3 regions of the Streptomyces sp. NBC_00683 genome follow, and region 2 is predicted to be linked to each of the others. Evidence: riboswitches for the same ligand, from Rfam matches in the RefSeq annotation. Region 2 holds a riboswitch; each other region holds the start of a gene.
What was found. A riboswitch is a leader RNA that binds a small molecule or an ion and turns the genes downstream of it on or off. The one in region 2 is predicted to bind cobalamin.
Positions count from the first base shown of each region.

Region 1 (2,241 bases), 4.9 Mb from region 2:
GGGGGCGCGGCGGCCCGCTCCGTTCCCGTCCCGCCGCAAAGGAGTTCGACCCTCGCCTCCGCCTGCGGCAGACTCCCGCCCATGGACATCTCGATCAGGCCCGTCGGCCCCCAGGAGCACGAGGCACTGGCCGGCATCACCGCCGAGGCGTATCTCGCGGACGAGTTGCTGGACTTCGGCGCCGACGACCCCTATCTGGCCGAGCTGCGCGCGGTCGGGCGCCGGGCCGCCGAGGCGGAGGTGCTGGTCGCGGTGGGCGGTGACGGCACGCTGCTCGGCGGCGTGACCTACGCGGCACCCGGCAGCCCGTGGGCGGACATCGCCCGGGCGGACGAGGCCGAATTCCGGATGCTGGCCGTCTCCCGCGAAGCCCGTGGGCGCGGGGCGGGCGAGGCGCTCGTGCGGGCCTGTATCGACCGGGCACGGGCCACGGAGGGCGTCTCCGGTCTCGTCCTGTCGACGCAGCAGGCCATGCTCGGCGCCCATCGGATCTACCGGCGCCTGGGCTTCGTACGGACTCCGGACCGGGACTGGAAGCCCGTCGAGCACATCTCGCTCCTGACATTCCGTCTGGACCTCTGATCGAGCGCGACACAACATGTGGGGGCTGCACTGTCCGGCGGCCCCCACATGTATGCTCGTGCTCGCTGTCTCCGCAGGGGAATCCGGTGCGAATCCGGAACTGTCCCGCAACGGTGTGATCGGTGTGCTTCTGCGCACCCGGGAGTCCGAAGACCTGCCGACAGCGCGTCCGGCTCGACCGAACCGGACGCCAGACGTCCGGGCCTCGCGGAGGGCCGGTGGACGCCGTGAGCAGTGCTGCCCCGACCCGGGCATCGCCCTGCCCGGCTGCCCCCGCTCCCGCCGGCCCCGAGCCGAGCGAGGGATAGTCCCAGTGACCATCGCGCCAGCCGATCCGGTTTCAGCGGTCGATTCAGCCGAGTCCACGCACGCCACGCCCGACGGGCCCGGGACCGCACTGCTGCGGACCCTGACCGACCTCACCGTCGATCTGCCCGACACCGACCCCGGACGGGTCGCCGCCGCCGCGCTGCGCGGCCGCAACGCCCGGTCGGACGAGGCCGAGCTGCGCTCGCTGGCCACCGAGGCCGCCGCGGGTCTGATCTCCGAGGACCCCGCCTACTCCCGGCTCGCCGCACGGCTCCTCACCCGCACCATCGCCGACGAGGCCGCCGGCCAGGGCGCCGTCTCCTTCTCCGCCTCGGTCGCCGTCGGCCACCGCGAGGGCCTGATCGCGGACCGTACGGCCGAGTTCGTCACGCTGCACGCGGACGCCCTCGACGCGCTGGCCGGGCAGGCTGTCGCCGACGGGGCCGACGACCGCTTCGGCTACTTCGGGCTGCGGACGCTGTTCAGCCGCTACCTGCTGCGCCATCCGCTCACCCGCCAGGTCATCGAGACCCCTCAGCACTTCATGCTCCGGGTGGCCGCCGGCCTCGCCGAGGACACCTCCGAGCGCGCCCTGGACGAAGTCGCCTCGCTGTACGGGCTGATGAGCCGGCTCGACTACCTCCCTTCCTCGCCCACCCTGTTCAACTCCGGCACCCGGCACCCGCAGATGTCCTCCTGCTATCTGCTGGACTCCCCGCTGGACGAGCTCGACTCGATCTACGACCGCTACCACCAGGTGGCGCGGCTGTCCAAGCACGCGGGGGGCATCGGCCTCTCGTACTCCCGCATCCGCGCCCGGGGTTCGCTGATCCGTGGCACCAACGGGCACTCCAACGGCATCGTGCCGTTCCTGAAGACGCTCGACGCCTCGGTCGCCGCGGTCAACCAGGGGGGCCGCCGCAAGGGTGCCGCCGCCGTCTACCTGGAGACCTGGCACGCGGACATCGAGGAGTTCCTGGAACTGCGCGACAACACGGGCGAGGACCAGCGACGCACGCACAACCTGAATCTGGCGCACTGGATCCCCGACGAGTTCATGCGGCGCGTCGACGCGGACACCGAGTGGTCGCTGTTCTCCCCGGCCGACACCCCCGAGCTGGTCGACCTGTGGGGCGACGAGTTCGATGCCGCATACCGTGCGGCGGAGGCCAAGGGCCTGGCCCGCAGGACGATGCCCGCCCGTGAGCTGTACGGCCGGATGATGCGGACGCTCGCCCAGACCGGTCAGGGCTGGATGACGTTCAAGGACGCCTCCAACCGGACCGCGAACCAGACCGCTGAGCCGGGCAGGGTCGTGCACTCGTCGAACCTGTGCACGGAGATCCTCGA
Region 1 covers NZ_CP109013.1:3,045,400-3,047,640, forward strand. Annotated here, with positions in the region: gene OG257_RS13305 (GNAT family N-acetyltransferase) at 82-582, shown strand; cobalamin riboswitch at 631-758, shown strand; gene OG257_RS13310 (ribonucleoside-diphosphate reductase subunit alpha) at 896-2,241, shown strand, end outside.
Region 1: another riboswitch for cobalamin. It lies ahead of OG257_RS13310 (ribonucleoside-diphosphate reductase subunit alpha); the one in region 2 lies ahead of metE (5-methyltetrahydropteroyltriglutamate--homocysteine S-methyltransferase).

Region 2 (2,241 bases):
GGTGGACAGCGACCTCTCGAGATCGTTGATCCAGATGTTGCGCCCGTTGACCACTCCGGCGATCAGCCGCTTGCCGGGGAGTCCGCCCACCGAGGCCAGCGCGTCGAGGTTCGCGGCGGCGGCGTCGGTGAAGTCGAGGGCCAGGCCCTCGACCGGAGCCTTCGCCAGCACGGGGAGGGCGTCGCCGAGCCGGTCGAAGTAGGAGCCGACGATCAGCTTGGGTCGGTCGGTGAGACCGCCGAGTTCACGGTAGGCGCGGGCAGCGGCGTTGAGTTCGGCCGGCGTGCGGTCCTGGACCAGGGCGGGCTCGTCGACCTGCACCCACTCGGCACCGGCGGCGCGGAGGTCGGCGAGCACCTCGGCGTAGACCGGCAGCAGCCGGTCCAGGAGAGTCAGCGGCCGGAAGTCCGGGGCCACCCCGGGGGCGGGCTTGGCCAGCAGGAGGTAGGTGACCGGACCGACCAGCACAGGACGGGCGGCGAGACCCAGCGCGAGGGCCTCCTTGAGCTCGGTGACCTGTTTGGTGGAGTCGGCGGTGAAGACGGTGTCCGGTCCGAGCTCCGGCACGAGGTAGTGGTAGTTGGTGTCGAACCACTTGGTCATCTCGAGCGGCGCGACATCCTGAGTGCCGCGGGCCATCGCGAAGTAGACGTCAATGGGGCATCCCCTGCTCGAGCGAAGCCGAGAGCTTGGGGAAGCGTCGGATCCGACGGCCGCACGGTGCCGCGGGGGGACAGCGCCGACCATGACGCTCGTGTCCAGGACGTGGTCGTAGTACGAGAAGTCGCCGGTCGGCACCTCGTGGACGCCGGCCCCGGCCAGTTGCCGCCACGTGGCGCGGCGCAGGTCCGCCGCGGTCCTGCGGAGGGCGTCAGCGGTGACGCGGCCCTTCCAGTAACCCTCGACGGCCTTCTTCAGCTCCCGGTCCGGGCCCTGGCGGGGGTAGCCGTACACGGTGGCGTGCGCTGCCGCTGCTGCGGACTTCGCTGTCACGGAAATCTCCTTCGCGAGATGACTCCTGAGGATCCCGGGACGGGACACGGACGCGAAGGGAGGACGAACCGGACGGATCCTGTGCACGCCACGGCGCGAGGTTCCGTCTGGTGTGTACGCCGACCCGCCCACGAGGTCACCGGGATATCCGCACGCGATAGGTCACGTACGGGCAATTGGCAGGTCTTCGGACTCGCGGGCGCATCTGCCGGGGCAGATTCCTACTGGCCGTCGCTTCCCGGACTCCAACCGAATCCAGTGCGTATGACGGAGGTCGTTCCCACTCACCGCTGCGGGGCAGTCCCGGATTCCCACCGGGTTCCCTCTTGCGACGCGCCTGCCTGGCGGACAGGGCGAACCAGCTGCACGGGCAAGGTTAGAGGGCGGGCCGCCTCTCGGCCGGCATTGTTCACTTTCCGGAACGTGACGTGAGCCACGGGACCCGCTCGGCGAGCCGTCGCCCTGGGCACCGCACGAGGATCCGGGCCCGGCCCGGGACGGCTGACGGCAGGTTCGCCCGGCCGTCAGCCGTCCGGCCGGGTCCTCGCTACCCGGTGCGTCGCTCGTGGCGTGAACGTGCGAGTCGATAGGCGGTGTGGAGCAGCTCACGGGTTGCCGTGCCGGTCCGTGGGCCCGGGTTCACCACCGCGAGCCAGCCGACGGAGCCGTATACGGGGTGTGCGATCACGGTATCGGTGACGCCGGGGTCGTCGTCGACGGCTGGTTCGCGCGGCGCGTGGCCGGTCCGGGCGACGAAGGATTCCTTCCCCGCCGCGATGTTGACGCGGAACGTGTCCGGGCGGTCCAGGCGCGAACTCTCGTCGCCCGGACAGTTCTTCGTCACGATCGTCGCGAACGGCTGGGCCGCTCCCGGTACGACGCCGTCAGGAGAGTAGTAGAAGAACGTGTCCCCCCAGCTGATCTCCGGTGAGCCGTCGCCGGGGCCCGGACTGACGGCCAGGACCCCGTCGAGGTCTCCCAGGAAGCCGATGATCTCGTCGATGTTCATGTCCTCAAGCGTTTCATTAAAGTGCTTGTGGAGACTTCGAGCCGAAAGGCGGGCGAAAGTTAGGAGCACTGCGGGTGGAAACTCTCAAATCACCGGTGATGCGGACCGTCGATGTGGCCCGACGTGCCGGATGCTCCGTTCAGCAGGTGCGCAATCTCGAGCGCGACGGCGTCCTGCCGCCGACGACGCGCACCACCACGGGTTACCGGATCTACGAAGAGGTCCACCTGCATTCCGCG
Region 2 covers NZ_CP109013.1:7,963,964-7,966,204, forward strand. Annotated here, with positions in the region: gene metE (5-methyltetrahydropteroyltriglutamate--homocysteine S-methyltransferase) at 1-993, opposite strand, end outside; cobalamin riboswitch at 1,155-1,371, opposite strand; gene OG257_RS34630 (DUF6194 family protein) at 1,541-2,002, opposite strand; gene OG257_RS34635 (MerR family transcriptional regulator) at 2,077-2,241, shown strand, end outside.

Region 3 (2,241 bases), 3.8 Mb from region 2:
GAGACGCCCTCGTCGTTCTCCTCCCAGGCCGCACGGGGGCTGGTGAGGCAGAGCGCCTGGAGCACCGGTACGTCGAGGCCGGTGAGGGCGCCCGCGTCCCAGGACTCGTCGTCGCCGCCCGCGGACGCGGTGGCCGGCTTGGTGCCGCCCGCTGCGAGGACGGTCGTCACGATGGCGTCGGCGGCCCGGAGTTCGTCGATGAGTTCGGGCTCGGGCGTACGGAGCGAGGCGACGTACAGCGGGAGGGCGCGGGCTCCCGCGTCCTCCACCGCGGCGCAGAGCGCTTCGATGAACGCCGTGTTCCCGCTCATGTGGTGGGCGCGGTAGTAGAGCACCGCGATGGTGGGCCCGGTGACGCCCTCACGGGCCGTCCGCTCCAGCGGGCCCCAGGCGGGGGCGGGGGCGGGCGGCTCGAAACCGTGGCCGGTGAGCAGCACCGTGTCGGACAGGAAGCGGGCCAGCTGCTCCAGGTTGGCGGGGCCGCCGTGCGCGAGGTAGGCGTGCGCCTCGGCGGCGATGCCGATGGGGACGGTGGACGCGGCCATCAGCTGGGCGTCGGGGGCCTGTTCACCGGTCAGCACGACGACGGGGCGGCCGGTCGCCAGCACCTGGTCGAGGCCGTCCTGCCAGGCCCGTACGCCGCCGAGGAGGCGTACGACGACGAGGTCCGTGCCGTCCAGCAGCTCCGGGAGTTCCTCGAGGGAGAGCCGGGAGGGGTTGGCGTAGCGGTAGTTGACCGGGCCCGCGGACGCGCGGGCGCTGAGCAGGTCGGTGTCGGACGTCGACAGGAGCAGGATCATGCGGCGTCAGCCCTTCCTCGGGGTGTCCACGCCCCGGGCGGTGTCGGACGGCAGGAGTTCCTGACTCGCCCGGTCGTGGACCGGGCTCACAGTGGCGGGACCGCGCCGGAATCTCACCGGGCTTCCTCCCATGTCGCCGTCTGGCGATGGCGGGCCGAACGGACCGCCGCTAGGCATAGTAGGCGGCCAGGGGCCCGGCGTGAGGAGATGCCCCTGGACGGGACTTGTCCCGGCCGCCCGACGGCCGGTTCCCGCCCTGCGGCGGACGCGGCCGGGGACAGCAGCCCGGACCCTGGACCGCTCGCGGTTCCGGCTCCGGCCCGATGGGTGTCCTGCAGGTCACAGTCACCGTAGGACTGTGCTGCGGTCACGGTCGGTATGCTCGCCGCCATGCCCCCATCCGCCGTCCCGCCCCGGTCTCCGGGCGGTGATGCCTGCCCCGGAACACTGCGTCTGCACCGGGCGGACGACGGTGCGCTGGCACGGGTCCGGCTGCCCGGCGGAGTGCTGACCGTTGCACGGGCGAACGCCCTCGGGGAGGCCGCGGCCCGCCTGGGAGACGGTGAGTTGCATCTCACCTCGCGCGGCAATGTGCAGCTGCGCGGGCTCGCCCCTGACTGCGGTGCGGAGTTGGCCGGACTGCTGGGCAGGGCCGGGCTGCTGCCCTCCGAACGCCACGAGCGGATACGCAACGTCGTCGCTTCCCCCCTCGCCGGGCTCGACGGCCTCGGAGCCGCGGAAGTCGGACCGTGGCTGTCCGCACTGGACCGTCTGCTGTGCGGGAGCGACCGTGCGACCGCGCTCTCCGGCCGCTTCCTGTTCGCACTCGACGACGGCCGCGGTGACGTCGACGCCCTCGGCGCCGACCTCACCCTGCTGGCCCGTGCCGACGGCGACGCGATGCTGCGCATCGGGGACACCGACGCCGTCCTGCGCGTCCCGGCCGCCGAAGCGCCCCGCGCCGCGCTCCTGGCCGCCGAAGCGTTTCTGGACGCCGCCCCGGACACCGGTGCCTGGCGGGTGAAGGACCTGCCGGGCGGCTCCGCCGCACTGGCCGACGACGTCGTACGGCGGTTGCGGCAGACCGGTACCGCCGTGTCTGAGGACCGCCACCCCCGTCCTCACGCATCCGTCCCGCCTGTCCTCGGCCGCGTACACGGCGGCCGCCGCGATGTCGCGCTGTCCGTCGGCGTACCGCTGGGGCGCCTGGACCCGAATCAGTGGCGGCTCCTGGCCGGCGCCGGCGAACTGCGGCTCACCCCGTGGCGCGGGGTCGTCGTCACCGGCGTCTCACCGGATCACGCGGACGAACTGCTCGCCGCCCTCTCGGAGGCCGGTCTGATCACCGGGCCCGGCTCGCCGTGGGCCGGTGTCGGGGCGTGCATCGGACGGCCCGGCTGCGCGAAGTCCCTGGCCGACGTGCGGGCCGAAGCGGGGGCCG
Region 3 covers NZ_CP109013.1:4,187,108-4,189,348, forward strand. Annotated here, with positions in the region: gene cobN (cobaltochelatase subunit CobN) at 1-800, opposite strand, end outside; cobalamin riboswitch at 836-983, opposite strand; gene OG257_RS18750 (cobalamin biosynthesis protein CobG) at 1,179-2,241, shown strand, end outside.
Region 3: another riboswitch for cobalamin. It lies ahead of cobN (cobaltochelatase subunit CobN); the one in region 2 lies ahead of metE (5-methyltetrahydropteroyltriglutamate--homocysteine S-methyltransferase).